DNA from 3 places in the Ensifer sp. PDNC004 genome. Region 3 is predicted to be linked to each of the others. Evidence: predicted binding sites of a transcription regulator. Region 3 holds the regulator's gene; each other region holds the start of a gene.

Evidence for each region. Region 3 encodes LexA, which represses DNA repair genes until DNA is damaged. Its sites were predicted from a motif close to TGTTCNNNNTGTGTTCNG; they were not measured.
Region 1: the regulator LexA is predicted to act here: its motif matches at 7,057-7,074, upstream of JVX98_RS08930 (ATP-dependent helicase).
Region 2: the regulator LexA is predicted to act here: its motif matches at 8,976-8,993, upstream of JVX98_RS03795 (ATP-dependent helicase).

What each region holds. Positions count from the first base shown of each region.
Region 1 covers NZ_CP070353.1:215,858-226,257, forward strand. The annotation lists gene JVX98_RS08900 (hypothetical protein) at 1-56, shown strand, start outside; gene JVX98_RS08905 (CreA family protein) at 298-792, opposite strand; gene JVX98_RS08910 (diguanylate cyclase) at 962-2,206, opposite strand; gene JVX98_RS08915 (phosphoribosyltransferase) at 2,534-3,205, shown strand; gene JVX98_RS08920 (cysteine hydrolase family protein) at 3,376-4,011, shown strand; gene JVX98_RS08925 (GNAT family N-acetyltransferase) at 4,060-4,521, shown strand; gene JVX98_RS08930 (ATP-dependent helicase) at 4,549-7,014, opposite strand; gene JVX98_RS08935 (carboxymuconolactone decarboxylase family protein) at 7,201-7,608, opposite strand; gene JVX98_RS08940 (hypothetical protein) at 7,731-8,303, opposite strand; gene JVX98_RS08945 (EthD family reductase) at 8,718-9,032, shown strand; gene JVX98_RS08950 (cyclase family protein) at 9,217-10,038, opposite strand; gene JVX98_RS08955 (efflux RND transporter periplasmic adaptor subunit) at 10,354-10,400, shown strand, end outside.
Region 2 covers NZ_CP070352.1:861,265-871,664, reverse strand. The annotation lists gene fdnG (formate dehydrogenase-N subunit alpha) at 1-2,543, opposite strand, end outside; gene selD (selenide, water dikinase SelD) at 2,730-3,785, shown strand; gene JVX98_RS32195 (dienelactone hydrolase family protein) at 4,225-4,749, shown strand; gene JVX98_RS03810 (adenylate/guanylate cyclase domain-containing protein) at 4,730-5,788, opposite strand; gene JVX98_RS03805 (SRPBCC domain-containing protein) at 5,956-6,411, shown strand; gene JVX98_RS03800 (hypothetical protein) at 6,614-6,781, shown strand; gene JVX98_RS03795 (ATP-dependent helicase) at 6,841-8,910, opposite strand; gene JVX98_RS03790 (hypothetical protein) at 9,253-9,432, shown strand; gene JVX98_RS03785 (hypothetical protein) at 9,637-9,945, opposite strand; gene cysG (siroheme synthase CysG) at 9,945-10,400, opposite strand, start outside.
Region 3 covers NZ_CP070353.1:981,313-991,712, forward strand. The annotation lists gene JVX98_RS12690 (hypothetical protein) at 1-187, opposite strand, end outside; gene JVX98_RS12695 (hypothetical protein) at 488-784, shown strand; gene lexA (transcriptional repressor LexA) at 1,022-1,744, shown strand; gene JVX98_RS12705 (hypothetical protein) at 1,835-2,167, opposite strand; gene ligD (non-homologous end-joining DNA ligase) at 2,503-3,453, opposite strand; gene JVX98_RS12715 (hypothetical protein) at 3,891-4,478, shown strand; gene JVX98_RS12720 (thermonuclease family protein) at 4,483-4,980, shown strand; gene JVX98_RS12725 (hypothetical protein) at 5,058-5,315, shown strand; gene JVX98_RS12730 (hypothetical protein) at 5,702-6,034, shown strand; gene JVX98_RS12735 (hypothetical protein) at 7,007-7,552, opposite strand; gene JVX98_RS12740 (DUF1515 family protein) at 7,935-8,309, opposite strand; gene JVX98_RS32315 (hypothetical protein) at 8,313-8,546, opposite strand; gene JVX98_RS12745 (hypothetical protein) at 8,437-8,673, opposite strand; gene JVX98_RS12750 (chitinase) at 8,675-9,562, opposite strand; gene JVX98_RS12755 (hypothetical protein) at 10,134-10,346, opposite strand; gene JVX98_RS12760 (hypothetical protein) at 10,348-10,400, opposite strand, start outside.

The sequences.
Region 1 (10,400 bases), 770 kb from region 3:
ACCAGGGCGGCGATGGCGATTATTACCAGGGCATCGTTCCGCCGACGGCCTACTAGACTATCCCGCTCCAGTGGAAACGCTTGAAGCGGACAGTTGATTTGAAATGAATGTGCCAGGAAGTCCTTGTGCGTTCGCTTGAACGCATGGCACTTCAGGCATGCACGAAAGCGGAACGGGTTGCTCCCAGACTTCTCCCTGTTCCGCACCGAAGAGGTTTCGGAAGCGCCTGCGAAGGGGCAGGCGCTTTCAACCTTGACCGATCGCCTTGCGCGCCGATCCCGGCGGCAGGGGCCGCTCCTATTGCGGCTTGCCGTTCTGCCAATTGACCGTCTGGCCGTAGAGCGGAATGGTGGTGATCGACATCTTCGCCGAGCCATCCGTCAATTCGCGCGAATGCGCCAGATAGATCAGCGTGTCGTTCTTGCGATCGTAGATCCGTGTGACGAGCAGGTTCTTCCAGACGAGCGACAAGCCGGCGCGAAACACTTCTTCGCCCTCCTTGGAAAGATCGATATCGCCGATTTCGATCGGGCCGGTCTGCCGGCAGGCGATCGAATTGTTCGACGGATCCTCAAACCAGTTGCCGTTCTTCAGCCGGTCGATGACGCTGCGGTCGAAATAGGTGACATGGCAGGTCACGCCCTTGATCTTCGGGTCGGTGACCGCATCGATCATGATGTCGTTGCCGAGCCAGTCGACCCCGACTTCGCCCACCGTTTCGGCGCGGGCAGGCAGGGCGGTGGCGGCGATGGCAAGGCCGGCAAAAAAGAGCGCACGAAGCGAACGCGACATGGGTGTCCTCCTGCAGCGCCTGACGTCTCACGCAAGGGCGCCGTATCGATATGAATTCGCGCGTGTTTTTCACCGGAGCAGCTCCAAGGACACACGTGCGCGGGCAGCGAGGTTCACATAGGTTCGCCAGTTCGCTTTACAAGGCGCCGCCGGCTCAGGCGCCGCCGGCTCAGGCGGTGCCGCGAAGAAGCTGCGGCTCGAGGTTTCGGGTTTCGGCGGCCCGCATCTGCGCGGCGGCGGCGGCAAGCGCCCGTGCGCTGGCCTCGGGCTGGAAGCGGCCGGCGATGGTGCAGCGGTCGCGGCCGTCGGCCTTGGCGTCGTAGAGCGCCATGTCGGCGCGGATCATGATGTCGCTGATCGTATCGCCGGGCTCGGCTTCGGCAAGGCCAATGCTCACCGTCAGCCGGATCGGGCGGTCGAAGCGGCCGATCGGTGTATCGCGCACGGTGCGGCCGATCTCCTCGGCCACCGCAAATGCGGCGTCCTCCGAGTGGTTGGGCAGGACGATGCCAAACTCTTCGCCGCCAATGCGCCCAAGCGTGCCGCGTCCGCCGAGACAGGCAGCGACGGTGCCGGCGAAATGGCCGAGCGCCGTGTCGCCAACTGCGTGGCCGTAGCGGTCGTTGATCTGCTTGAAATAGTCGAGATCGAGCAGCAGGAAGGTGACGGGCCTCTGGCGCGCGAAACCGACGGCCAGGGTGCGTTGTCCAAGGTCGAGCAGGGCGCGGCGCGACAAGGCGCCCGTCAACTCGTCGCGGGCAATGGCGCTCTTGAGGTCGGTGATCACCCGGTTCTGGATCATCAGGATCACGCCGAGGAACAGCACAGGCAGGTAGAAGTACCTGAGCGCGACGCAGGCGAAGTCCCAGCTGGCCGACGCCAGCGGGGTTTCGTCGGTCCCGTGGGCAATCGGCGAGAAGATCGTGACCGCGATCAGGGCGGAACAGCCGACGGCGGCGCAACCGATGACGCACAGGCGCTCGATCGGCCCCGGCGCGGTGCGCCGATGCTGCGAACAGACGGCGATGATCAGCACGAAGGCGGCGGCAATGCCGACGGCCGACAGCGCGTGCAATGTCGCGCTCTGCGGGCCGAAGGCGGCAATCAGCAGCACCACGGCCGAAATCGAGGCGGCAGCGACCAGCGGCGTCGATATCGGCCGGAGGACACCGAGCGCCCGGTGAAAGCCCGAGAGCACGAAAAGGCAGGCGCCCACGAGAAAGACGATGCCGATCAGCGACAACGGCCGCAGCGCTGGGATCTCGGACAGCATCAGAAACAGCGTCGCCGCGGCTGCGATGGCGCAGGCGGCTGCGAAATCCGTGCCTCCCTCGACCATCGAGGCCCGCAGGGAAATCAGCACAGGGAGCATCGCCAAAAGAGCGATGATCGATATGGCAGGGAGAAAGCTCATTTCGAAACGGCCTGTCGTGCTAAAATCAACAAAGGCGGCTTGCGTCTCAGCCAGATATGTGACGCCAATTGGTAGCGATGGCGCCTTAACGAAACCCGGCGAAATCCGTTGCAATTTTAGCGATTGGCCGGGATTGGCGCGGTTGTTCACAGCGGCGCCGGATCAACCGGGAGAGGGCGCGCCGACAGGCGATGAGGCGCGCGCAAGCGGTGGCGCGGGTAGGCCCGGATGATGCTCTTCAGACGGTGCGATTTGAACCCCGGGCCGGGTATTTCCGTCCCCTTTCAAGCCGATGATGGAGCAGGAAAACAAGGCGGGAGAGGCGACATGTTCACGGCAACGTGGCTCTTCGAGGATAGGGCGGATGCCGGGCGCCAGTTGGCGCACGCGGTCGAAGGCGAGCGCCTTGACGATCCGCTCGTGATGGCGCTGCCGCGCGGTGGCGTGCCGGTCGCCTATGAAATCGCGATCCATATCGCCGCGCCGTTGGAAATCCTGATCGTTCGGAAGATCGGCGCGCCGGGGCATGAAGAATTCGGTCTGGGCGCGCTGGTCGACGGCGAGGAGCCGGAACTGGTGCTCAACCGCCGAGCGATCCGGCTGGTCCGCCCGCCGAAAGGCTATCTGGAGGCCGAGATCGAGCGTCAGCGCGCCGAGATCCTGCGCCGCCGCACCCTCTATTTCGGCGACCGTGCGCCGACGTCGCCCCGGGACCGCGACGTGATCCTCGTCGACGACGGTATCGCCACCGGCGGCACCGTGCGCGCAGCGATCAAGGCGCTGCGGCGCATGGGGGCGGGACGCATCATGCTTGCCGTTCCGGTGGCGCCGAAAAGTGAGCTCACGGAATTGCGCAGCGAGGTCGATCGTGTCGTCTGTCTCGCCACACCCTTTGCCTTCCGTGCTGTCGGGCTCTACTACCGCAATTTCGAGCAGACGGCGGACGAGGAGGTAATTGCGTTGATGGAGAAGGCGCGGCTGCGCGATGAGCGCGATTGATCCCTGTTCCGGTCAAGCTCGGCTCCGGTTGCCGCGACTTTGGCCAGGCATCCGAATAGTTGCGTGAGGCGGCCGAAATCGTCTTGCAAGCCTCCTTCTGCCGCGCCACATTCCCGGCGCGCGATGTTGCCGGGAGAGGGGCGCCGGAGGAGGTGCCCGGAGGAGATGTCATGGCCGCGAAACTGGAAATCGGAAAGACGCTTGAGGATTTCTGTCGGCCTGATCGGATGGCGCTCATCGTCTATGACATGCAGGTGGGGATTACCAATCAGGTCAAGAACGGCCCGGCGGTACTGTCCAAGGTGCTGAAGGTGCTGGACGCTGCGCGGGCCGGCGGATTTCCGGTGATCTTTCTTAGGCATCTATCGATGCCGAAGCCTCTGATGGGCGCCTTCCAGCTGCGCCAAGCAATGGCCTGGCAGCGCACGGACAATCCGGAAGCGGTGCATCCCTGGTTCCTGCGCGGCACGCCCGGATTCGAGCTGGTGCCCGAACTTGCGCCGCGCGCGGACGAGGCGATCCTCGACAAGATCACGTTTTCCGCCTTCGAGGGCACGCCGCTCGCCATGATCCTGCGCGACCTCGGGCTGACTTCCTTTGCCATCTGCGGCATCGCCACGGAAATCGGCATCGACCCAACCGTGCGCCATGCGACCGATCTCGGCCTCGTGCCGGTCGTCGTGCGCGACGCCTGCGGGGCGGGGCATCACGAGGCCGGCGAGCGCGCGATGGAAAACATCGCCTTCATGGGCGATGCGATCATGACCGACGTTCAGGCAATCACCGCGGCGATGACCAAACGGTAACACCGCTTCAGCTATTCCTTCGATTTCATCCCGTTTCAGGATCTTGCAATGACCGAAAACCTTCACATCCGCCCGATCGCCCGCACCGACTACGAGCAGTGGCTGCCGCTCTGGGACGGCTACAACGCTTTTTACGGCCGCTCCGGCGAAACGGCGCTCGACCCGGCGATCACTGCGATGACCTGGTCGCGCTTCTTCGATGCCTATGAGCCCGTTCACGCGCTTGTGGCCGAAAGCGAAGGGCGGCTGATCGGGCTGACCCACTATCTCTTCCACCGCTCGACGACGATGATCCAGCCGAACTGCTACCTGCAGGACCTCTTCACCAACGCGCAGGCGCGCGGCAAGGGTGTCGGCCGGGCGCTGATCGAGGGCGTCTACGAGGCGGCACGGGCCATCGGCGCGCCGCGCGTCTACTGGATGACCCACGAGACCAACGAGACGGCGATGACGCTCTACGACAAGGTGGCGGAGAAGTCGGGGTTTCTGGTGTATCGCAAGGTGGTTTGAGGGCGGCGGGCCGCGCCTACCCAGGTCTCACGCCTTCTCGACAAACCCGTCCAGCACACGCTTCTGGCCGGCGCGGTCGAAGTCGATGGTGAGCTTGTTGCCTTCGATGGCGGCGATGTTGCCGTTGCCGAACTTCATGTGGAAGACGCGGTCGCCGACCGAGAAGCGCGAGGGTTCGGTAGCTGTCGATTTCGCCACCAGCTCGCCGTCGATGGTGCGGCCGCGCGGGCCGCTTTCGCCGTAGCCGATGCGCTCGACCGCGTGCCCGGAGCGGGTGCCCCAGTTGTCGCGGGTGGCGTCGGAACGGTTTTGCTGCGCGCGCTTCCAGCCGGGGGTCGAATAGTTGTTCTGGAAGGGGTCGGCCTTGTCGAAGCGCGACTGGCCGTAGCCGCCGCGACCGTAGCCGCCATAGGACTGTTCGTTTTCGGCAACGTCCACATGGGCAAGCGGCAGCTCCTCGAGGAAGCGTGACGGCATGGTCGACTGCCAGAGGCCGTGGATGCGGCGGTTGGAGACGAACCAGATGTGGCAGCGATGCTTGGCGCGGGTGATGCCGACATAGGCAAGGCGGCGTTCTTCCTCGAGGCCCGAGCGGCCGCCTTCGTCAAGCGCGCGCTGGTGCGGAAACAGGCCTTCCTCCCAGCCCGGCAGGAAGACGGTGTCGAACTCCAGGCCCTTGGCCGAGTGCAGCGTCATGATCGAGACGGCGTCGAGGTTCTCGTTCTGCTCGGCATCCATGACCAGCGCCACGTGTTCGAGGAAGCCGCGCAGGCTCTCGAACGCTTCCATCGAGCGGATCAGTTCCTTCAGGTTTTCGAGCCTGCCGGGGGCTTCGGCCGTCTTGTCGTTCTGCCACATCGCCGTATAGCCGCTCTCGTCGAGGATCTGCTCGGCAAGCTCGGTATGCACGGTTGTTTCAAGCAGGCTCTGCCAGCGGCGGAAGTCGGTGACGACGTCGAACAGGGCTTTGCGCGCCTTCGGCTTCAGCTCGTCGGTCTCGATGATCTCTGAAGCGGCCGCCAGCATCGGAATGTCGCGGGCGCGGGCATAGTCGTGCAGGGTGCGCACGGTGGTGTCGCCAAGGCCGCGCTTCGGCGTGTTGACGATGCGCTCGAAGGCGAGATCGTCGGCCGGTTGGCAGACCAGGCGGAAATAGGCCATGGCATCGCGGATTTCGAGGCGTTCGTAGAAGCGCGGGCCGCCGATGACGCGGTAGTTGAGGCCAAGCGTGACGAAGCGGTCTTCGAACTCGCGCATCTGGAAGGAGGCGCGCACCAGGATCGCCATGTCGTTGAGCTTGTGGCCCTTGCGCTGCAGCTGCTCGATTTCCTCGCCGACGGCGCGGGCTTCCTCTTCGGAATCCCAGGCCGCGTGCACCTGCACCTTCTCGTCATCCGGATCGGTGCGGTCGGTGAAGAGCGTCTTGCCGAGCCGGCCCTCGTTGTGGGCGATCAGGTGACCGGCGGCGCCCAGAATATGTTCGGTCGAGCGATAGTTGCGCTCGAGCTTGATCACCTTGGCGCCCGGGAAATCCTTCTCGAAGCGCAGGATGTTGTCCACCTCCGCGCCGCGCCAGCCATAGATCGACTGGTCGTCGTCGCCGACACAGCAGACGTTCTGCGGGACGCCCTTCGGCCGCTGGGCGAGCAGCCGCAGCCACATGTACTGGGCCGTGTTGGTGTCCTGGTACTCGTCGACGAGGATGTAGCGGAACTTGTCGTGATAGTCCTTCAGCACGTCCGCGTGCATGCGGAAGATGCGGATCGGGTGCAGCAGAAGATCGCCGAAGTCGCAGGCGTTCAGCGTCAACAGCCGGTTCTGATAGGCGGCGTAAAGCTCGCGGCCCTTGCCGTTGGCAAAGGCGCGGGCGTCGCCCTCGGGGATCTGGGCGGGATCGAGCCCCTTGTTCTTCCAGCCGTCGATCAGGCCGGCGAACTGCTTGGCGGGCCAGCGCTTGTCGTCGATGCCTTCGGCCTGGATCAGCTGCTTGATCAACCGCACCACGTCGTCGGTGTCGAGAATGGTGAAATCGGAGCGCAGGCCGACGAGTTCGGCATGGCGGCGCAGGAGCTTGACGCCGATCGAGTGGAAGGTGCCGAGCCAGGGCATGCCTTCGACCGCATGGCCGACGAGCACGCCGATGCGCTCCTTCATCTCGCGCGCCGCCTTGTTGGTGAAGGTCACCGCGAGCATCTGCGAGGGGAAGGCGCGGCCGGTCGTCAGGATATGGGCGATGCGCGTCGTCAGCACCCGGGTCTTGCCGGTGCCGGCGCCCGCAAGCACAAGGACTGGACCATCCAGCGTCTCGACGGCTTCGGCCTGTTCCGGGTTGAGGCCTTGGAGATAATCCGGGCGCGGCTGGGCGCGATCGCGCGCCGCCATGGCGCGCGCAGCAATGCCGCCAGTTGCCGGAACACCTGCGGGGGCGGGCTGCTGCTTGCGCGGCGCCGGCTCCTCGTCGAAGAAGGGAATGTCGTCGAAACCACTCATCATGCGGCTCAATGTAGTGATTCGGTGGGGAAAGGCCAGAAAGGATGTTCTTCTTTTATTCCGTTTTCTGCGCTGGCCGTACCAAGCCTGTGGAAAGACAGGCGATTTCGAGACCGCTTATTCTTGGGCCTGTTTCGTTTGTCGCATGTCGTCGCCACAAAACCGCTTCACACTTTTGCGCGACATGCTTCACCCAGCCGTTTTGTCGAAAGCGGGATCGACGGGCACCTGCAACGCGGTCGCCAGCTGGTTGGTGCGAGCGGCAAGCGAGATCACCCGGAGCAGGTCCGCGTGCTCGGCATCGCTCATGCCCTTGGCTTTTGCCGCCGCCGTATGGGAATGGGCGCAGTAGCCGCAGCCATTGGTGACGGAAACGGCGATGTAGAGCATCTCCTTGACCAGCGGGTCGAGCGCAGACGGCGTTGCCATCACCGCCTTCACGTCGCGCCAGGTCTGTTCCAGAAGCTCCGGGTCGAAGGCGAGCCACAGCCACATATTGTTGATGAAATCGGACTTGCGGGTGGCGCGGATGTCGTCGAACACGGCCTTGACGCGTGGATGGGCTTCCGGATTTGGGGGCGGGGTTACGGTGCTCATGGGGCTCCTTCGCTGTTGTCGTTGGTGGCGGCACGCCGGCTGGCCGGTCGCTTGATGCGACGACGATAGCCGACGTTGCAGCGATTGCCAGCGTTGCGTTTGAGGAGCCGTCGCCGATGCGTTCAGTTGGGGATTTCGCTGCAGGGCTGATTGTTCGCGCCGAACGGTCCCGTCGTAAACAGCACGCCCTTGCTCGAGCCCTGATAGGCGTTGCCGTTCTGCGTGACGATGAAGACCCTGCGGCCGCAAAAGCCCGTCGGCCGCGCGGCGACCACGCGTGTCTGGCCGCTGGCGTTCGTGACGGTCTTGGGGTTGCAGGCCCCATAGGGTGTGTCGGCCATGCGGACAGTTGCCGTCGAGGCGCGGCTGAGCGGCACGGAACTGCCTGATGGAAACGTACCCGAAGCCGTGCCTGCAGCGGCGACGGTCGATTGCGTGATCTGAAAATCGCCCGTGCTGTCGTCGTAGCGGCACCGCTTGATCGCCCAGATCCAGACGGCAATGTCGCGCACGCCGCTCTCGGGATCCTCGGCCGAAGTCGCGATGGTGAGCGGCGCCAGATCGGGAACGCTTCGCCGCCGGTCGCAGCAACGGCTGTCGTTGAAGACAGGGTCGGGGTTGCCGTGGTCGTCCAGGATGCCGGTGATTTCGAGTTTTGTGGTCGGGCCGGTCGTGTCGTCCGCCTGGACAGTCACGGTTTGACAGCCCGCCAAGAATCGGGCCCGCGCCGAGGAGTGCAAATGTCAGGCGATAAGCGCGTGGCACCATGACGACCCCGCCATTGTCCGTACCGCCGCTCAAGATACGCCCGAAGGCAGGCCGCCGCAAACCGGCGCCTTCCTTTGCCGCGCTCGATCAGCCCCGCGGCATTGTTGCCGCCCAGAAACGCTGCCCGCCTTCAGCACCGTCTTCCGCCGCCAACTTCGCCGAACGCCTGCGTCAGCAAACTCAGGCACGTGCGTGCCGTCGTCACCCACTTCGAAAAGCATAGCGAAAACAACCTTGCTCTCGTCAAACGTGTTCCAGCCAAAAGCTGGTTGTGCTCCATAGGTCGGTGACCTAGAAGTAGCTTCGGACGCTCGGAGCGGCGTTCAGACAGGAGCCCGACCATGATCAAGATGAGCGTCTACTATCCGGCCGATGGCGGCACGAAGTTCGACCACGACTACTACCGCACCACCCACATGCCCTTGCTTCAGGAGCGGCTCGGCGATGCCTGTCTGCGCTACGAGATCGACAAGGGCCTTGCGGGGCGCGAGCCTGGAAGCGCGCCGCAGTTCGTCGCGGCGTGCCACGTCTACGCGCCGTGCCTCGAGACATTCCAGGAGGCGCTAGGTCCGCACCGCGCCGAGATCTCCGCGGATGTCGCCAACTATACGGATATCGCGCCCATCGTGCAGATCAGTGAAGTCGCTGGCGGGTAGGGTGCTTCGGCGCGTCAGGCGTCGCCGTTGACCTTTCCGAGACCGGCGTCGTGTTGGCGCACCATGATCCATGGTGACGCAGCCGGTGTCGAGCTGGTCGACGATCGCGAGCATGTGGTTCGCCGTGGAAGCGAACCACCTTGCTCCCGTCAGGCTCGCTTCATCCAAAACCTAAGTCCGTGACCTAGACCAGTGCAAAGACGCGGGCCGGGCCGCCGGTGCCGCCGCGGTGTTTCGGTGCGCCGAGGATGAGCGTCGCGCCCTTCACCGGCAGCTTGTCGAGATTGGCTGCCGCCTCCAGCCCCCAGCGTCCCTCCGGCAGCCAGGCATAGTGCGTGGCGAAATCGGGCGAGGGGCCGTGGTCGAGCGAGAGCGTATCGACGGCAATGCCGGCCGCCTTGCTCTCTTCGAGGAGATATTTGGCCGCCTCGACGTGAAAGCCGGGGAAATGCAGCTTGCCGGCGCCATCGGCATTGCGGAACTTGTCCGTGCCCAAATGGGCGCCCCAGCCTGACAGCATGGCGACGCAGGCGTTTTCCGGGATTTCGCCATTGGCTGAGACCCAGGCCTTGAGATCGTCGGGCGTCACCTGCGCATCGGCATCGTTCTCGGCCTTCTTTCTGATATCGACGATCACGAGCGGCACCACCAGCTTGTCGACGGGCAATTCGGCGACGGAGAGACCATCGGCTGAGAAGTGCAGCGGCGCATCGACATGGGTGCCGGTGTGTTCGTTCACCCGCAGCTCGAACATGTTGAACTTGTCTTTGGCGTAGTTGAATTTTTCCTCGCGGAAGAACTGCTGCTGGCCGAAGAAGGTCGGGAAGTCCTCGTGCAGTTCGTGGGTCAGGTCGGTGACGCTTGAATGCCCCTGCGCGAGCGCCGGCGGTGCCGCGCCCACGCTTGCGGCGGCAAGGCCCGCGGTGCCGACCGCGGCGGCTTTGAAGAAGCTGCGGCGCGAGAGCATGCGCTCTTTCACCGTTTCCATGACACAGGCATCGCACATCGACTTCTCTCCCCCAAGAGGCCTGAAGACAGGCGCAAAGCCGGCCGAAAGACGCTGCCGGCGGTTGCAGGATAGCGCAGTGTCGGCGGCTGTAAATGGTAATTGTCTATTGAATTTCTGGACAAAGCTGCGAAGCGTCGAACGAAGCGTCGGTGCGTCATCATCCCGCCAACAAATTCGCTTTTATTACAATTGCGTAATGATGGTATTCTGTCATTGCCCCGACACGCGTGAACAGGGATACTCCGGGCAATCGGAACGAACCGCCGGCCGCGCCGCGCTGGGGCGTGTTTTTTGCTTAATTCGGAGACTTGAATGCGGGTTTGGAAACAGCTTGCGGTGAGCGCCGCTGTGCTTCTCGT
Region 2 (10,400 bases), on a different replicon from region 3:
ATCAGCTTGCGGGCAAAGAGACGGGCGGTCCCCTCGGCCGTCATGATGAACGGCATCACGGTCTCCGGCTTTGCCGTCACTGCGATGTCGGGCACGTCGAATCCGGCCCAACGCTCGCCGTTCCATTCGATCAGTTTGCGCGCCGGATCCCAGGGCTTGCCCTCAAGGTCGCAGGAGGCGCGATTGTAGAGGATGCGGCGGTTTGCGGGCCAGGCGAAGGTCCATTTGAGGAAGGTGCCGACATCGCCCGGATCGCTGTTGTCGCGCCGGGCCATCATGTTGCCTTCCTCCGTCCAGGAGCCGGTATAGATCCAGCAGCCCGACATGGTGGAGCCGTCGTCACGCATCACGCCGAAGTTGGGCAGGAGCTTGCCTGCCTCGACCAGCACCTTCGTCGGATCCGTCGGATCGTAGAGCGTTTGCAGCGCCCGCCCATTCATCTCCTGGGCAAGTTCGGCCGGTTCCGGCTCATACGGGTCCTTGTAGTCCCAGGCGAGGTTCAGGATCGGTTCGGGACAAACCCCGCCTTCCTTGCGGTAGAGTTCACGCACCCGCAGGAAGATGTTGGCCATGATCGAGGTGTCGTGCTTGGCATCACCCGGCGGTGTCGCACCCGGCCAGTGCCATTGCAGCCACCGGCCCGAATTGACGGTGGCGCCCTCGTCCTCGGCAAAGCACGTCGCCGGAAGTTGGAGCACCTCCGTCATGATCTTGGCGGGATCCACCTGGTTGTAGATGCCGTGGTTTTCCCAGAAATGCGCCGTCTCGGTCTGCAGCGGGTCGATGGTCACGAGCAGCTTCAGCTTCGACAGACCCTCGGTCAGCTTTGCCCTGTTCGGGAAGGACAAAAGCGGATTGAAGCCCTGGCAGAAGTAGAGGTTCACTTCGCCGCGGCTCATCATGTCGAACATCCTGAGGATGTCGTAGTAGGGCACATCGAGCTTCGGCAGCCAGTCGAAGCCCCAGTCGTTTTCCTTGGTCGCAGCGCTGCCCCACATGGCCTTCAGGAAGCTGACCATGAATTTGGGCGTGTTCTGCCAATAGCTCGTCTGGCCGGGAACAAGCGGCTTGTTGCCGCGCGTCGACATGTAGGTCGTGTAGTCCGTCTCCTTTTCGGTCGCCAGGTTCATGTAGCCCGGCAGGGAGTTGGACAGCAGGCCGATGTCGGTCAGGCCCTGGATATTGGAGTGGCCGCGAAGCGCGTTTACCCCGCCGCCCGGCAAGCCGACATTGCCGAGGATCAGCTGCAGCATCGCCATGCCGCGGATGTTCTGGGCGCCCTTGGAATGCTGGGTCCAGCCGAGCGCATAGAGCGAGGTCATCACCTTGTCGCGGGCCGAGGTCGCGCCGATCATCTCCAGGATCTTCAGGTAGCGATCCTTGGGCGTGCCGCAGATGTTTTCGACAAACTCCGGCGTGTAGGCTGCGACATGCTGCTTCAGGAGGTTCCAGACGCAGCGCGGGTCTGACAGGGTCGGATCGGTTTTCACCGTCCCGTCCTCGTTCATCTGGTATTCCCAGGCGGTGCGGTCGTAGTCGCGTTTCTCCTCGTCGTAGCCGTTGAAGAGGCCATCGGCCCAGCCGAAGCCTTCGTTCACCAGGTATGTGGCGTTGGTGTAGTTCTTCACATAGTCCCACTGCACCTTGTCGTTCTCGATGCAGTAGCGGATCGCGCCCATCAGGAAGGCGATGTCGGAGCCGGGTCGGATCGGGGCGTAGACGTCAGCGACCGAGGCGGTGCGGTTGAAGCGCGGATCCACGACGATCAGCCGGGCGCCGCGATGGTGCTTGGCTTCAGTCACCCATTTGAAGCCGCAAGGATGGGCTTCCGCCGCGTTGCCACCCATGACGATGACGAGGTCGGTGTTCTTGATGTCGGTCCAGGCGTTCGTCATTGCGCCGCGGCCAAATGTTGGAGCCAAACTGGCTACCGTGGGGCCGTGTCAGACGCGTGCCTGGTTGTCGAAGCCGACGACGCCCATGGACCGGACGGTCTTGTAGGTCAGCCATCCCGTCTCGTTGGTGCCGCCCGAGGCCGCGAGGAATCCCATCGTCGTCCAGCGGTTGACGGTGACGCCGGCCGCATTCTTCTCGATGAAGTTCTTGTCGCGATCGTCCTTGATCGCGCGGGCGATCTTGTCGAAGGCATCTTCCCAGGAGATGTCCTGCCAGGTGTCGGCGCCTGGAGCGCGGTGACGTGGCTTCGTGGCGCGGGTCTCGGACTTCACGAAGTCCTTGAGCGCCGCGCCCTTGGGACAGAGCGTTCCGCGGTTGGTCGGATGATCGGCATCCCCCTCGATATGGATGAGTTCCGCCTTCTCGCCGGCGGAAAGGTCACCCTTCGAATACATCAGGATGCCGCAGGCGACCGAACAGTAGGTGCAGACGTTGCGGGTCTCGGTGGTGCTTGCGAGTTTGAAGGCACGCACATGGGCGGCTGTTGCGGCCTCGGCCGCTCCGAAGCCCATGGCCCCGATCGTGGTGGCCGCGGCTCCTGCGCCAGCAAGCTTCAGGAAACTGCGGCGAGAAAGATCGATGTTCATTGGAGGTCCTCTTCCATGCGTATCGGTCTTGAAACGAATGGTCGAGCCTCAGAGCCGGCGTGTCAAGGCCGATTTGATCGGCTTTTGTCACGAAAAGTCATGGCCTTGCCGGAAATGATCGGTCATGATCGCGTCCGTGGCCGGCAAGGCCGCCATCGATACCATTGCATCGAGGGAGTTCTGATCGTGAGCAGCCTGCCCGCCTCCTCCGAGCCTCGCCTGACCTCGCTTGCCCATGGCGGCGGCTGCGGCTGCAAGATCGCGCCGGGCGTGCTTCAGGAAATCTTGCGGGGGCGCGTCCAGCTGCCGGTGCCGCCGGAGCTGCTGGTCGGCATCGAAACGTCCGACGATGCGGCAGTCTATCGCCTCAACGATCACCAGGCGGTGGTCGCCACCACCGATTTCTTCATGCCTGTTGTCGACGATCCCCACGATTTCGGCAGGATCGCCGCGACCAATGCGATCAGCGATGTCTACGCAATGGGCGGCACGCCGATCTTTGCGCTGGCACTCGTCGGCATGCCGGTCAACGTGCTGTCGACCGAAACCATCGGCGCCATCCTCGACGGCGGCGCGGCGGCCTGCCGGGCGGCCGGCATTCCGATCGCCGGCGGCCACACGATCGATTCCGTCGAGCCGATCTACGGTCTCGTCGCGATCGGCCTCGTCGATCCCGCGCATCTGAAACGCAACAACGGCGCCCGTGCCGGCGACGTGCTCATCCTCGGCAAACCGCTCGGCGTCGGCATCTTTTCCGCGGCGCTGAAAAAGGGCGCGCTCGATGGGGCCGGCTATGCCCGCATGCTTGATAGCACCACCCGGCTGAATACGCCGGGACCGGATCTCGCGCGGCTTTCCGGCGTCCATGCCATGACCGACGTGACAGGCTTCGGCCTTGCCGGCCACGCGCTCGAAATGGCGCGTGGATCGAATTGCCAGGTCCGGATCGACTGGTCCGCCGTTCCCCTTCTGGAAGGTGCTTTCGATCTCGCTGCCGCCGGTTTCGTCACCGGCGCCTCCGGGCGGAATTGGGCAAGCTATGGTCAGGACGTGGCCTTTGACCGCGAGATGGGCGCGATCGACAAGGCGCTGCTTTGCGATCCGCAGACGAGCGGCGGCTTGCTCGTCGCCTGTGACCGGTCGTCCGCGCAGGACGTGCTCGGCCTCTTCGGCAAGCACGGCTTCGGCGCAGCGGTGATCGGGGAAACGGTGGCCGGCCCGGCGGGGTTGGTGGTCGCTTAGGCTCTGGGTCTCACCCGGCGACTGTCGAGTCTGGCCGCCTCTGCCTGGCCTAATACCTCGCGTCGAACAGAGTGGCTGCAACGCCTTTCGCCGGGACGCGTTACTCCCGGCGATGATCGCTATGTTGCGGCCGGGTTGCTTTGACAGCAGGCCATGATGGTGCCCCTTTGTCCCCGGCTATTGCTCGGCGGACCGGAGGGCGCCGGCATCGTATACGACCTCGCCGCGGAGCAGGGTGAGATGGTCGCCGTTCCCTTCGAGGACGGGGAACTTCGGGCCGTTCTTCGCGTGCCGAGCGGAGACGGCAGACACCCGCTGGCGCTGATCATCCCTGGCTCGGATTCGACCAAGGAAGAATCCGGCCTTCGAGCGGCATTTTCATGCCCGCGGCGTTGCGACCCTATCGCTCGACGGCCCCGGCCAGGGCGAGGGCCGTTCGATGGGTGCGCTGCGTCCGGATATCGGCCCGGCCGTCGAGGCGGCCCTCCGATCGGTGGCGGCGCATCCGCGCCTGTCGGGCAAGGTCGCGCTCGTCGGCATGGCCTTCGGCGGCTTTCTCGCGCTACGCGCTGCCGCTTCCGTGCCGACGCTTGCCGGTGTCGTCTCCATCAACGGCTTCTTCGATCTCGGCGGGTTCTGGGATGCGCTGCCGCAGGTCTATCGCGACAACATGCGCTCCTCGCTCGGCGGCGCGGACGTTCGCGAACGGGCCGACCGTTTCACCCTGGCGCGCTGCCATCCCGGCCCTCATCCTTCACGGCGGACGCGACAAGATCTTCCCACCCTCCGAGGCGCTAAAATGCGCGGATATCTGCGTGCGCGGCGCCGAACTGCACATCTTCGAGGATGGCAACCACGTCTGCAACAATATCCCCTGGCTCTATCGCCCGCTTGTCGCCGACTGGGCGGCGGAGCGATTGGGCGCGCGACCGCCAAGGGTGGCGTTACGCGTCCGGCAACGTGAAGACGGCGCACGGCGCTGCGATGCCGCGCAAGGAATGCTCGCCGAGCGGCAGCAGCGGCATCGACGTGGTTTCAGCGACGGCACCCGAAATCAGCACGGAGCGGCCGAGCGGCCGGCACAGGCCCTCCAGCCGGCTGACGAGATTGACCGCCGGGCCGATCGCGGTGAAGTCGAGCCTGTCGGCGGCGCCGATATTGCCCCAGAGAATGTCGCCGAGGTGCAGGGCCACGCCGAAGGAGAGCGGCGGCAGCCCTTCGGCCTGCCGTGTCTCGTCGAGATGCGCCATTCCGGCGCGTGCGGCGGAGACCGCGCGCAGCGCCGAATCGCAGGCTTCGCCCGGCGAACCGCTCACCGGAAAGATCGCCAGGACGCCGTCGCCGATGAATTTCAGCACCTCGCCACCAAAGGCGTGGATCGCGCCGGCGAGGCGATCGAACCAGGCGTCGAGGGCGGCGATCACCACGGCCGGTTCCGATATCTCGGACAGCGCCGTGAAGTTACGCAAATCGGCATAGAGCAGGGCCGCCCGAATTGTTTCGCCGGTGCCGCGGGTGAGCGCCCCGGCGCGAACGCGGGCGGCACTGCGGCGGCCGAGATAGGCGTCGAGCAGGGCGGTCAGCGCTGCCCGCTCGGCAAGAACCGCCAGGGGCGCGACGGCAAAGCGCTCGACCTCATGAAGCCGCGCCGTCTCTTCCGGGTCGAACGGGCGGCTCCCGGCCCAGCTGAGGGGCGCGTGTTCCGTTCCCAGTTTTGCCGATGGTTGCAGCATTGGTCCGAACCCGGCCAGCCACTCTTCACCCGCCCGGTCGGAGACGGCGCCGGCAAAGCCCAGGCTCTCGATCACCACGCCGCTCTCGGCCCGCCACAGCCAGGTGCGGCGGGCGATGATCGGGTGTGGCACGGCGAGCGTAAGGGCGCCGGCCGCAAGCGGCAAACCGTCGGCGAGGAGCCGGCGGCCGAGGTCGGACAGGAAGCGGTCCGGCTCCGGCGAGGCGCTCGCCTCGTCCACGAGCCAGGCAAGGGGGACGGACAAATCCATGCTAGAGAGGATAGGGCCGCGCCCCCTGCCGACAAGCCCCGTTCTGCCGCCGCGCTGAGCGCAAAACTGGGGCGAGCGGTGGCGCCATCCGCCATGGCGGTCTATGATTGCGGCGCCCGCAGAAGGCTAGCAATCCGCGGGCAGGCCAATCAGCAAAGGGAAGACCGATGCCAGAAGCCCTCGTCGTCCGTCGCGAAACACAGATCCCGGCGCCCCCCGCCGCAGTATTCGCTCTCTTGACCGACCCGGAAAAAATCCTGCGCTGGATGGGAACTGAGGCCGACACCAAGGCGGAGCCCGGTGGTCTCTACCTCGTCAACGTGACCGGCGCGCGTTTTGCCCGCGGGGCTTTCCGCGAGGTCGTGCCGGTGCATCGTCTCGCCTACAGCTTCGGCTGGGAAGGCAGCGACATCGTGCCGCCCGGCTCGAGCCTGATCGAGATCGACCTGATCGAACAGCCGCCCGGAACATTGCTGCGCCTTACGCAAACGGGCCTGCCCAGCGCCGAACAATGTGCGGGGCATGCGGAAGGCTGGACGCATTATCTGGAGCGCTTGCGCCAAGTGGCCTCCGGGCGCGATCCAGGCCCCGATCCCTGGCTCGGCCGCGACGGTGCGGCTTGATGACGACGTCTCTTGATTAAAAACGCCTGGCCCTGAAGGCTTGACGGCGGCGTTGGAATGCCATGTTGATTCAACGGGATTGGCGCGAACCTGCTTTTACATCTTATTGATGCCGAATCAGGACGTTAGGCGGGGCGCGCCACGAGTGGTGCGCCGGCTGAACGCGCCGGAACATGTATGAATTTACCCGGGGTGGGAGCGAATGGACGACAACAACATCATCAAGTTTGAACGACCAAAGCCGAAAAAGGAGGCGAAGCCGACCAGACCTGTGCCGCGGAAGGCGTTGATTTGGCTGGCAGTGATTGCGGCCCTGGTTGCGGTGTGGTCGTACTATCAGTTTATCGCGCCGCCGAGCATGCCGGGCTAACAAATCTTCGGGCCGTCCGAGGGTGATCGCACGAACTTGCGGTCCACCACCGCCTTAGCTCACTTCCACATGGAGCGCATGCGGGCGCCGACGTCGATGCGGATCTGCTTGGCGCTTCGCTCGCTGGCGCTTGCCGAAATCTTCGGCCAACTGCTCGTCTCGAAGAATTGCAGCAATGTCGCTGGGATAAAGCGGGTTCGCGAGGCGTAGACATGCCGGTCGCCCTGGGCATTCTGACCGTGGGTGAAGAAGCGCTGCGGCGTCACCAGGGACAGATGATCGCGTGCCCGTGTCATGCCGACATAGAGCAGCCGCCGTTCCTCTTCGAGTTCGGCGGTCGTGCCGACCCCGAGATCGGACGGAATGCAGCCGTCGACGACGTTGAGCATGAAGACCGAGCGCCATTCCTGACCCTTCGCCGAATGGATGGTCGACAGGATCAGATAGTCCTCGTCGAGCAGCGGCACGCCCGCCTGGTCGCTGGTGGCATCGGGCGGGTCCAGGGTCAGCTCGGTCAGGAAACGTTCGCGGTTCTGGTAGCCGCCGGCAATCTGCTCGAGCTGCAGCAAGTCGGCCTTGCGGGTATCGGCGTCTTCATGGATCCGGTCGAGATGGGGCTCATACCAGGCGCGCGCAGCGCCAATCTCCTGCGGCCATCCAGGCTCGGCCCGTCGCAGGCCGGACACCAGATCGACGAAGCCGGTCCAGTTCTCGCCGGTCTTGGCGGGAGGTGGGATCTCCGCAAGGGCTGCGAGCGGTTCCGGATCGGCGGCGATCGCATCGAGGATCTTTCCGGCGGTCTGCGGGCCAATGCCGGGTAGCATCTGCAGCAACCGGAAACCGGCGACGCGGTCACGCGGGTTCTGCGCAAAGCGCAGGACTGCGAGCAGGTCCTTCACATGGGCGCTGTCGAGAAACTTCAGGCCACCGAACTTCACGAACGGAATGTTGCGCCGGGTGAGTTCGACTTCGAGCGTTCCGCTGTGGTTGGACGAGCGGAATAGAACCGCCTGCTGCTTCAAGGCGATGCCGATCTCACGGCCAGCGAGAACCTGCTCCACGATATAGGCCGCCTGATCCGCTTCGTCCTTGACGGCGACGAGCAACGGTCGTTGCTCCGATTGCCTGTCCGTCCAGAGGTTCTTGGTAAACCGCTCCCGCGCCAGGCCGATCACGCCGTTTGCGGCAGCGAGGATCGGTTGCGTCGAGCGGTAATTCCGGTCGAGGGTGATGACGTCGGCGGGCTCGGGCGAAAAGGCGTTCGGGAAATCGAGAATGTTGCGAACCGTTGCAGCCCGGAAGGAATAGATCGACTGGGCGTCGTCGCCTACGACCGTCAATCCGTGGCCCCCGGGTCTGAGCGCCATCAGGATCGAGGCCTGCAGCCTGTTGGTGTCCTGATACTCGTCGACAAGAACATGATCGAAGCGTCCGCCGACATCGTCGGCAAGCTCCGGATCGGAAACCATCTGCGCCCAGTAGAGCAGGAGATCGTCGTAATCGAGCACGTTCTGCGCCTGTTTGGCATCGACGTAGGCCGCAAACAGCGCCTTGAGCTGTTCGTCCCAGCCGGTGACCCAGGGATAGGCCGTCTTCAGCACGTCGCCAATCGAGCTTTCGGAGTTCACGACGCGCGAATAGATCGAAAGGCACGTTCCCTTGGTCGGGAACCGGCTTTCCATCTTCGAGAAGCCGAGCTCGTGGCGCACGAGGTTCATCAGGTCGGCGCTGTCTTCCCGGTCATGGATCGTAAAATCCGGGCCGAGACCGATTTGTTCGGCATAGATGCGCAGGATCCGGGCGCCGATGCCATGGAAGGTGCCGGCCCAGGAAAGCGCGTCCGTCATGACTGCGGCATTGTCGCCAAGAACCTGGCGGCAGATGCGCGCGACCCGGCGGGTCATCTCGGCTGCTGCGCGCCGAGAGAAGGTCATCAGGAGAATGCGACGCGGATCAGCCCCGTTGACGATGAGATGCGCGACCCGATGGGCCAGCGTATTCGTCTTGCCGGAGCCGGCGCCGGCGATGATGAGAAGCGGGCCGCCGACCTGTCCTTCCGGCAAGCCGATACCGTGCTCGACCGCTTCGCGCTGGCGGTCATTGAGTTTTTCCAGATAGGCGGCGCTCATGCGTTCCCGTTCGCTTTCATCGCACTCAGTCACAGCCCGCATCGATTTTCATCGAAGAGACGGGCAGGAACAAAGAAAGAACTAGCAATTTAGCATCCAGATGAAAACCCTGACGTTGCCGAGTTTGCCTTCTTGCAGCGTCGGAATGTCACTCTTCCAAGGTTTTGATGACCTGTGAGACCGCAGATGGGGGTGTTTGCGACAGTAGGTGTAATCGGCGTCATCGACCGGCCTATACCTATGGCTGTGCGCCGCCATGAAGAACGCGCGACGGCTTGTGGCCTTATATGGTGAATTAGAAATATGCTTCGCTCCTGCGTTCACTCGAAAGAGGAAGAGCACATGGACGAACGGAGCGTTGAAGAGACCTGCGAGGCCACCGGCTCGACCGCCGAACTGCAGGAGATTGCCCGCAAGCTGGCGTCGCTCGCCCAAGAGATCAGGTCAATTGCAGCGACCCCGCTCGGCGAGACGGTGGTATTCGAGGAAAGCGGCGATAGATCGGAAACGGCCGTGCACTGACTTCGGTGGCCGACGTCGCGTTCCCGGCACGGGCTCATTCCTCAATTGGGGTATGGCGGTGACCTGCCTGCGCGCTTAGAACCAGCCTACGGTGGCGACCTTGGGATATTCGGGACGTTGATACGAGGCGACGCACTCGAATATCCCTTGGTGCGACAGCGGATGCCGGTGCTTGATTGTGCGGCGCGGGGGCGCTTCAGCCCGTCACGCAACTGCCTTGGATGTGATCTCGATGTAGCCGGCAAGACATAGGGCCGAGGCTAAGATGCCCGGCGTCGATGGCACGGCATGCATTATTCTCGCCAGGAAGATGGCGCCGGCAATGAACGATCCGCCTAGAAGCAGACCGTGTTCCGCAACAGCGAGGCCGATGGCGCAGAGGTTCACGGCACTCGCAACCATGGTGAGGGGCGCTACGGCTACCGCGGCGTTCGATTGAGCTTCGAAGATGAGCCTGAAACGCGGCCAGCTGAGACCGATGGCGAGAACGAGAAACACCAGGGAGATGCCCATCAGCATGCTCCGGCGAGAGGGTGGCCGATCGATGCGGCATGCTTGTCTCGGGCCGAAAACACGCCGCCGACGGCGATGAGGACAGGGTTGTCGTAGCCGATCTCTGCGATGCCCTCCGGGATTGTCGCGAGCGTGCCGCGCCAACTACGCTCCGTCGGACGGCTGACATCGCTCATGATCACGGCCGGTGTTTCAGGCGGACGGCCTTCGCCGATGAGCTTTTCGGCAATCAGACTTGCCGTTCGGCCGCCCATGTAGAAGACCGCAGTGCTGCGCGCATCGGCAATGCCTGCCCAGTCGACATCGTCGGGCAGGCCGCCATGGCGGGAATGACCGGTCACCAGCCGAAGCGACTGGGCATAGTCGCGATGGGTCAGCGACAGGCCGAGACGGGAGGCCATGGCGCTTGCGGCAGTGATCCCGGGGATGACGTCGACGGGGATGTTCTCGCGGTC
Region 3 (10,400 bases):
CTGCATCATAGCTCGTCGCGGCGTAACACGAGCCTCCCAGGGAAGGATCGGAACCCACCGTCCAGGCGTTGATCCGCTTCCAGATGTTCGAACGCCCATCTTCAGCAGACGCCGCTCCGGCCGTGAGCAACAGACCGAGCACCACCAACGACAATCTACGCATGCAATTACCCCACTTTCCACGCAAAGTTATCTTTTTTTGACCTCCTGTCGAGACGGTGAAGCCTCTTCCTCGCAGGGATTCTTGCGCATCCCCCACCCCCGACCCTAGAGCCGATACTGCCGGTGCGTTCTTCGCGCGTCGCAAGAGGAACGGTCAAGATGAACTCGAGGTGGAGCGGCTGGCGCAAATCAGACACAGCCTGCAGGCAAAGAGCTGTTGAACACGGCAGAGTGATCGCCATGCTTGCTGGACTTCGGAACGAAAGCACGGTTCACATCGTTACCCACCCTGTAGTGCCACCCCTTCATCAAGTGGACAATTCCCGTGCTTGCCGCCCTGCTTCTCGCTTCGATAGTCGCATCGCCCAATATGCCTGACGTCAAGCTCAGCGCCGCGACGGTGGATGAACTCCAGACCGATTTCGAACGGGCCGTGCCGTGCCATCAGATCGATGGACGCAACGTGTGGAAGGGCGCACTGGCGTTCTACATCCAGTCCTTCGTTTATGACGGCGACACACCCGTCGCGACCGACGCCGCCGACGCGGTGCTGCCGGAAGACAACAGCGCAGAGACGGTGAAGGAGTTCGAGGACGCCTGCTCGACCTCGCAAGCGACCTAAATCTCTCCTCATAGAGCCCCGTGATTCGCTCGAATCAGCTGCGCGACTGGCGTCATCCGGCGCGATTTTGGCACGCAACCGTCGCCGATAAGCGCCCTGCTCCCGCAAAAGTGACCGATCGGCACCCGCAGAAGCGGCCAATCGCCTGAATTCACGAAATTTTAGGCACTTGCGGAACACATATGGAACAGATAGTGTCTGTTCTTGATTTGTTTCACGCCTCTGGAGCGACGTGCCATGCTGACCCGCAAGCAACAGGAATTGCTTCTGTTCATTCACGAACGCATGAAGGAGTCGGGCGTACCGCCGTCATTCGATGAAATGAAGGATGCGCTCGACCTGGCGTCGAAGTCCGGCATCCACCGTTTGATCACCGCGCTCGAAGAACGCGGCTTCATTCGCCGGCTGCCGAACCGGGCGCGCGCGCTCGAAGTCATCAAGCTTCCGGAAGCCTACGCCGCCGGCCAGCAGCAGCCGCGCAGGGGCTTCTCGCCGAGCGTGATCGAAGGCAGCCTTGGAAAGCCGCCGGCGGCCGCTCCTGCTGCGCCGAAGCCCGCCCCGGTTGCCGAAAGTACGTCCGTTTCCGTCCCGGTGATGGGGCGCATCGCTGCAGGCGTTCCGATCTCGGCGATCCAGAACAACACCCATGACATCACCGTGCCGCTCGACATGATCGGCAGCGGCGAACATTACGCCCTTGAAGTGAAGGGCGATTCGATGATCGAGGCCGGCATCTTCGACGGCGACACGGTGATCATCCGCAACGGCAACTCGGCCAATCCCGGCGACATCATCGTGGCGCTCGTGGACGACGAGGAAGCGACGCTGAAGCGCTTTCGTCGCAAGGGCGCGTCGATTGCGCTCGAAGCCGCCAACCCCGCCTACGAGACGCGCATCTTCGGACCAGATCGCGTGAAGATCCAGGGCAAGCTCGTCGGGCTGATCCGCCGCTACCATTGAATTCCAGGCAGAACACCGAATCAAAAAAGAGCCTCGCCAAGGAAATTGGCGAGGCTCTTTCCATTTCGGGTGACCTGAAATCCAGATCGCCTATTCGTGGATCGTATATTCGCCGAGCTCGCAGAGATCCTGCGTGTCCTCGGTCGTATCGAGGGCCGAGCCCTCCTCGAATTCGAATCGCATGTCGTATTTGCAGACGTCCCGCCCGTCGGCAATGGTGATCTCCATGCTCTCGCCGGGGTTCAGGACCTGCCGACCGAAAACATCGTCTTCCCACTCATTGACGCCGACCGGCGACGTATAAAAGTTCGTCAGTACCACGCTGGTGTTGTTCTTCAGCTGGAAAACCAGGTCGTCAGCGTGCGCCTCAATAGCGGTCGCCGCAAAACACGCCAACGCCGTCAGGATCAGTCTCTTTTTCATTGATGCCATTGCCTCCGTTCTTAATGTTGACGGACGCTACCGATGCGGCTGATCTCAGCGGAGTCATCGCTCCCCCTCTACCGATTTCACCGAAGCGATAAGATCCGACGGAGGCATAGGAGACGTGGCTTGCGCGGACGTGGGGTCGCGAAACGACCCGCGCTGCCCTAGGGCAGAACGTCAAACCAACTTAAACGAGGTGAAAATATTGGAGGCCTCGCCCGGAACAGTAGAAATGCGAAATATCAATGGCTTGCGCGAGCGCGCTGCCACACTTGGCTGAAATATTTTCATTGAAAATTCAAAGGCGGCTGCCACACCCTGCCACACTTTTCTTACTCTGAATCGGTCCGCGGCAACTCGTCCAAGGTGAAGAGTGGCAATGCGTTGTCATCCCTTTGTTTCACGCCCTTGAAGGATGGATGCCGCAGCTTCCCGTCTTGTGTCCATGCCCGGTACTCGATGTCCGCGACGAGCAGAGGGTCGGTGAAGACGGCTCCCTTGCGCTTCAGCGCGACCGGCGGCCGCGTTGCCCGGATCGTGTCGAGCACCTTGCGCAGGTCCACCGATTCCTTATTGCTCCACCCGGTACCGCAGCCGCCGACATAGACGAAGTTGTCGCCCTTCCTCGCCGCCAGCAGCAGCCGACCGATGGCGCCTGGCATCGTCGAAGGCTCATAGCCGATGATCACGAAGGTATCGCGGCGCGCACATTTGATTTTCAGCCACTCCGGCTGACGGCCCGATCGATAGGGCTTGTCCCGGCGCTTGGCGACGATCCCCTCAAGGCCGAGTTCGCACGCCGCGCGGAAGAACTCGGCGCCGTCCGCCGCCACCTCCTCGGAGAACCGGATCGCGCCCATCATGCCGGCGACAATCGGCTCGAGCAATTGCCGCCGCTCGGACAACGGCAGCCACCGCAGGTCGCGACCGTCGAGACATAGCAGGTCGAAGGCATAGAAGATGATTTCGCTTGCGTCGTGCGCGCTGGGCTTCTTGCCGACCGCACGCTGCAGCAGCCCGAAATCTGACCTGCCTTGATCATCGAGGACGACGGCCTCGCCGTCTATGATCATGGGAGTGTGCCCGAGCTCGCGCGCCTCGGCGACGATCGAGCCGAACTTCGGCGTCCAGTCGTAGCCGCCCCGCGTTATCGCCCTCACCTCTCCGGGCTCGACATGAACCGCGAGCCGATATCCGTCCCATTTCACCTCAAAGGCCCAATCCGGCCCCTTCGGCGAGTTGTCGACGAGGGTTGCGACGCATGGCTCGACGCGCCGCGGCATCGGATCTGCTTGCGGCCCGGTTGACGGGGCTTTCTTCGCTGTTTTAGCCATTCCGCGTTAACGCAAGAAACAGCGAAAACGTCTAAGCCGCGCCTCGCCTTTGATCACCGTCGGCCGGCGGCATAAAGACGACGGCGACGCGCCGAGAGCCGCAGCGCGGGCAGCGCAGCCGGGAAGCGAGAATTGCAAGGGGAAAGTCGCGACCGCGCGTGGAAACGAGCGTCAGCATGTCGAGATCATAGCTCCAGGTGCACTCGCGAATAGATTTCAGGCCCTCGCGCTTGCCATAGGCACAGCGCGCCTTGAGGCGCCATCCGAGGCTGAAAGCTTCGCCAATTGTCTCGACCATTGGGTCGAAATAATATAAGAACAAACGAAGAACAACAATTGACGTTTGCGCTCCCCAGAATTCGGGAGAACCAGCAAAAGGCAGCACCGTGAGCGACGAGGGTACCGCGACAAGAAGATCGGCCGAGGGGCCGTGGGTTCACCTCTGCGAACAGCCCGGCTGTACGAAATGGGGCGGCTGGGGCTTCGCCATCGGCAAAGGCTCTTCGAACTGGTTTTGCTATGAACACAAGCCGGCAGTCTGGCCGCCGGCAAAGACGGCCTACCCCATGTCCGATCATAAAAACCTGGATCAAGGCATCTACATCGGCCTTGTGACCACGCGCGAGCCGATAAAGCGGGCGTTCGCCGGGACGGGCCAGTCGCGACGGCGAGAGAAAACTAGTGCCGCGGCAATCGCGCGCTCCATCGTTGAGAGCATCCTTAGAAACCACAGGATCGAGCGCGGCGGCGAGCCGGTAGACGAAGCCGAGATCATTGACGTCCTGACAGAGGAACTCTGGAAGGTGCCGGAGCAAACCGCCAAGGATCTCGTCGGGGTCGACGCCAACAAAAGGGACGCCGCCAAGGCCGCGATCACCCAGGCGTTGCTGGCGGCGCTGCTCGATCGATACGATTGCACATTCTTTATGCCGGAGTATCGCAGCATGGGAGCTTCAACCCATAAGGGGCGATGAAATGATGAAATTGACGGTGGTGGCTGGGGTTTTGCTGGCGTGCGGGGTGGCCAAGGCAGCGGAACCACTGATTGGCCGCGCATCTGTCGTCGACGGGGACACCATCGACATCGGGAAAACCAGAGTGCGCTTCAGCGGGGTTGACGCGCCGGAAAGCTGGCAGAGGTGCCGTGACGGGGATGGGGGAGAGTATCGGTGCGGCCATGCGGCGGCGATGGCTCTTGATCGGTTCCTCGCTGCTTCCCGACCGACCCGGTGCGAGTTAGCCGGACGCGATCGTGACCGACGTATCGGAACCTGCTTTCGCGCCGATGGGACCGACGTCAACCGGTGGCTGGTCGAGAACGGCCACGCCCTGGAATGGCCGAAATACAGCAAGGGTGCGTATGCAGACGCGCAGCGCTCGGCGCAATCGAACGGTTTGGGGATCTGGCGGGGAGAATTTCAGTTGCCCTGCGAGGTGCGGGCGAAGCGCTGGAAGCGGGAAGCGCGATGCGATTGAGCGTCACCTGAGCCGTTGAATCCAGTTCACGCAGCGATATCTAAAAACGTCGGATGAAACATCACCGAGGCATCGAGTTGGGTCGCGACCACCGCCAAATCGACCCCGAAGTAGGCATCGGCCATATCCGGTTCCGGGACCTGGCCGAATGGGAGATCATCGGCGCCCGGTGCGCGCAGTGCGGCTACAGCAACTGGCTTGACCGCTGGCAGCTTGCAAAGAAGTATGGCGCCGAAACGCCGGTCGCCGTTATCCGGCCACACCTGCGCTGCGGCAAGTGCGGCAATCGAGACGGCAACGGTTTGAGACTTGGTGCGATCAATCGCAACGCCTGAGAGGTGCAGCGAACTAGGCGGCGTGGCTTCTACTTATATTTGGAACTGTCAGGCATTTTAGACGTTCCTGTAATGCCGTGCCCCACATCCCCTGTGGCTTATCGGCGGGCTCCATATTTCCCCCGCAATGGAGCCCCTGCGCCTAGCGCACTCGGTGGCCTCGTCGAGAATGGCGGGGTCATTGTGGTTATGCATCGCCCCCGTCAATCTTTCGAATTGATCCGACCGCCTTTCTTTTTTGGCCATCGACTTCCTCAACGTACTCACCTGTTGGTGTGTTGCGTTGTCATCAATTCGGCGCATACTTCATCATCGCTGGGCAGTTCCCAGGGCCCCGACGACTGGAAGATCATCAAGCTTTCGCCCCAAGTACAGGAGGTCGCGCGATGTCTACCACGACCCATTCAACAACACTTTCCCCCCACGATATAGACGAAATCGACCACATCTTCGTGGACATGCTGCGCTCGCTCGGCCTAACGCGGAATAGTGAGGCCGCAGAAGCAATCGCAAGACGCATCATCAACTGCTACCAAGGGGGCGATCGGGAGAGCGGCGCTCTCCAACACATCATCGACTACTATCAATCGGCGGCGTTACGTCAGACACCGGCACAGACCAAAACTGAAGCGATCAATCGATGGGAGAATGAAGGTGGCGCTCTCGCACGCTTACCGCATGAGCGCTTACTGATATGGCCCGCCCCGCTTCATTCATAGGAGGCGTCGGTGCACATACCTCCAAAATTGGCAGTTCAACACCTTGGGTCTCGCGACGTTGCTTTGATACGGAGAGTTTTCAAAGCGGCATGTTCGAAAACTCACACCCACCACATCAGCAAGGATGCCGACCGACTAGCAAAGTTCATCTGCGATGAATTCAGGTTCGGAAACAGAGATGAAGCTTCCCTTCTTGAATGTGCGCTCTGGTTCGGCACCGCCCGTATTCCGCCGGCGACAAGGGACGTCTCAACCGTCGACACCCAAGTTGCTGCGACACGAGAGGGCAGAGATCGGGTAGGCCTGCGGAAAACCGGCGTGCCCAAAAGCCAAGGCTAGATACGCTCCCGAAAATGCGCCACCGCCACCCACGTAGCGGCCGGATTCGCGATTGGGGCCCATTTTTTTTGCGAAGGCAGGAACTCAATAACGCCGTCGGCGCTTCTCGCCTGTGGCAGCCCTGAGTCCCCCGATCAGCATAACGCCTTCACGATCCGCCCGGATCTGAAAGCAACGACAGTGCCCCAATGGCCTCGCTCTCCCCGGCGAGGCCATACTTTTTGGCGGGGACAGCTTTGCTCCTTTGAGGAAAAGCTTCTTTCCCGCCCACCCACAATCTGGCATTGTGCGCGGCCGAGAGGGGGAAGCTCATGTCCTACGATTGGGAACGCGCCAGGCGGCGACGGTACAGGAACGCGCGGCTCTGGCTTTTGATTGCCGTAGCAGCATGGCTGGTCGCTCTCGCTTCAGCGCAACGGCGGCAGGTATGGGCTGTCCCGCCGCGTCGAGCGTGGTCATGGTAACGTGGATGAAGCTCCCCACCCTGAAGCGACCCACAAACTCCGTGGCATCCCCGATGTACCGGAAACATCCGTCCATCGGGTGAGAGCCTCACCGCCTGAGATTTAACAGGTGATCGCTCCTCTTGGGCGGCAGCCGGAGCCACCGCCAGAAGAACGCAGACTGTGGCGACTACGGCTTGCACACGTTGGCCTTGAAGTCCGCAACCGCTGCATCAAGCGCCTGTTGGTGGGCCTTTTTGCTTTCCGCACTGTTGCCCTGAACGACAGGCCCGAAATGCGCCTCCCACGGCCCGCCTTGCGCGTATGTGCTGGCATCGGCGCACTTGTTCGGGGTTTCGATGCACTGAAGCTCCGCCCCCTCCAGCTTGGTAACGCCCATTCCCTTGGAGGGCACATATCTTTCGTATGTCACCTTTTGCAGGCCGGAGAGGTCAAACCGAATCTTGCCCCGTGGCAGAGGCATTTCAGCATTGGCAGGCTTCATATCCACTACATACCTGCAATCGTCCTCCTTGGTGACGCCCAGCGTCATCAGCGTGCCTTCATCGGCCCGGAATTCCATCGTCAGCGGCGTGTCGCTCGTTTTCACAACGTTGACCCCATCTGCGACATCTTTGTCGCGGACGCCGAAGACCATGAACATAACCTCCTCTTCCGGTGTTTGGGCGCTAGAGCTGCCCGAGCAGGCGGCGAGGAACATGGCGGTTGCTGCCATCGCGCTTATTCTTGCGATTTTCGATTTACTCTGCATGGAAACTCCGCCCCCGAACGCGATGGAAGGCGGATTCCTGCCGTTGGGGGCACGGCAAATCCGCCGCACGGCCCTTGCCATTGGCTAATTCTGCTTATCAAACATCACGAGTTTTGCAACTAGAACGTCAATTATTGGGACAAAGCCACCGCGTTTCGCCGGACACCTCTGGTCGATCGGGCGATACATAGAGGTCATTCCCCATCAAGCTCGCCACTAGGTCACGGAACCGTTCGGATAGGCAATGGTTAGTAAGGCCTCCGAAGGTTTTCCCATTTCCAACGGAGCGGCGAGAATTGGCCCCCAAAGCTCCAGGGGGGCCAATTCTCTGGGAGACTAAACGAGCCTATCCCTTCCCGATAATCACGAACACAATCCGCCTGATCGCCTCGGCGAAGCTCACGCCGAGCGCCATCGCGGCGATGCCGGTAACGCCCAGCGCGCCGATCCCCATCAGCTTCCATCGCTTCACGTCGTCGGTCACTGGCTTCATCTCTGAGACGTCCTCGCCGATCGTTGCAACCGATGCCTCGACGTGCCCGACACGATCGACAAGCTGATCCATGCGTTGATGCACGGCAGCCCGGCTCGTTGCCGCCCTATCCTCGGCTCGCACCGAGCCCTCCTCCAAGCGGCGGATCGATTCCTGCAAGCCTCGCATGCCCGCCACCAGTTCCCCAAGCTGGCGGTGAACCGCCGCATCAATTTCCGTTGGTGCCATCCCCTACCGCCCTTCCCCGTGTCGCTCGCATTCCGCCTTGGTCCAGATCGCCGCGGCGCAGATGCCGACGGCGGTCCGGTCTATTTTCCGCTGGTCGTCCGGCGTCGCCCCGCGCGCGCCGATCAGATCAGTGCCGACCACCCGCCTGAGACCGTCGACATTTGCCGGCGCCGTAGTCCCACACGCCGCCCCTATCGAGGCATAGGTCAAAATCACTGCGAGCATTGCTCGCTGCATCACCGCTCGCATTGTTCTGCCTTTCAATCTTGGTGACGACCGCCCGGGCGCCGTCCTTGCGGATCTCGGCAACCAGCCAGAGAAGACCGGCGAGCGCGAGCCCGCCGACGACGACGCGCGGCCACATGTCAGCGGGCCGGTGCGCGGTTCACCGACCAACGGCCGGTGACGAACATGAACGCTGCGATCGAGCCGATAACAATCAGCAGCGCAGCGATGCCGAAGGCATAGGGGTTGTTGACGCCGAGAACTGCCGAAAGGCCAGCGCCCCCGAAGAGCCCGCCGACGGTAGTCAAGGCCGTGCCGCTCTGACCGGCCGGCACGTCGTCGGCCTTCGCCGCTTCCGGCTTCACATCGGTCAGCTCTGCCGGCGTCCGCGACGCCTCGAGCGCGTCGAGGAAGTTGCGATAATAGCCGGCGATCAGCTTCGCCTTGTCGGTCCCATTGACGATCTTGCGGGCGCCAACCGGATCGTCGTCGACCTGGTTGAAATGGTCGGCGAGCTTCTGGCCGGTGAACATGCCACGGATCATGCCATCGAACAGAATGCGGATGGCGGTCGGCATCTCGGCCGCCTTCTCCGGCGCATCGGCAATGCCGAACTTCTCATAGTTTTCCTTGCCGGTGATCTGCGGCAGTCCGCGGCCGCGATGCCGCCAGCCGTCGTCAGGGGCCGTGTTGCCCATCCGGCCGCCATAGACCTTGTTCGCCAGCTTGCGCGGATTGCGGGCGAAGGGTTTGGCGCTGGCAATCGTCGGAAAGCGGGACGGCCAGACCTCGGTCAGGCGCTCGGCCGAGTAATTCAGGTTTTCGGTCACCGGCTGCATCGTTCCGCCGGTTTCGTGAAACACCGTCGCCAACATGTAGGCGAGATGCCGATTGTCGATCACCTTGCCGGTCGACTGGCGCCGATCCCACTCGTCGAGGATGGCGTTCATACCGTCAATCTGGCTCTGTTTCAGGCGGCCGCCAAAAGGCGCGCGCCTCGCATAGGCGAGGAACGTCGTTCTGTTCATCGGATTTACCTCTAGTTTTACCGTTGGATGACCGTCGCTCGACAACTTGTCGGCGATCTGGTTGTGTGGATGAGTCAGGCATCGGGAATGACGAAATGCACCCAGAAACGCTCGCTCTAATCGGTCGAATTCTCTTTGGAGCCGCGTTAATCCTGAACGCAGCTTGGGATCCAGCATCGAAACGTGTCTGCGACGACCCTTGGGGCCTAATCAGGTACCGGCGCTACTTCGGGACCAAATTGGGCAAATGGCATGCTGCGTTGATAGGAGCGCTCTGGCTGGCAGCCTTCTCGGTTGCCATCTGGGGGCTTGTCGTGGCGAAACAGTTGCAGAAGGCCGTCGAGGTTTAGGCTCAGACAAGAACTCGTCCTGCTCGCCGGTTTACCTCTTTGTTAGGAAAACAGGCCACCATTCCGGCGCGGCATGATGCCGGCTGGGGGAACATGATGGGCTATGATTGGAATGGCGCTCGCGGGCGCCGAATGAAGATTGCGCGATTTGGAACGGCCGTCGCACTGGCGGCCTTGCTGGTATCGGTCGCGGCCCAGGTGGTGACGCGAGCGATTTAAGCTTAGGCTTCGCCGGTCACGCCCGACACTGGCGATGCCGGCGCCACGCCGAAGCGTATACGCATGGCCGCGACGAACTCCGGCTCATGTTTCTCCAGAGCCGTCAGCGTCTCATTCAGCGCCGCCACTACAGTATCAAGGCTTGTCGCATGGCGCTCATTCTCTTCCAGGGCAAGAGCGAGCTGCTTCTTCAGGGATGCCGCGAGTGAGGTCATTTCAGGTTCCATAGTTCACGATGGTTGCGGCGACGATCGCCTCGGCTGTGGTTG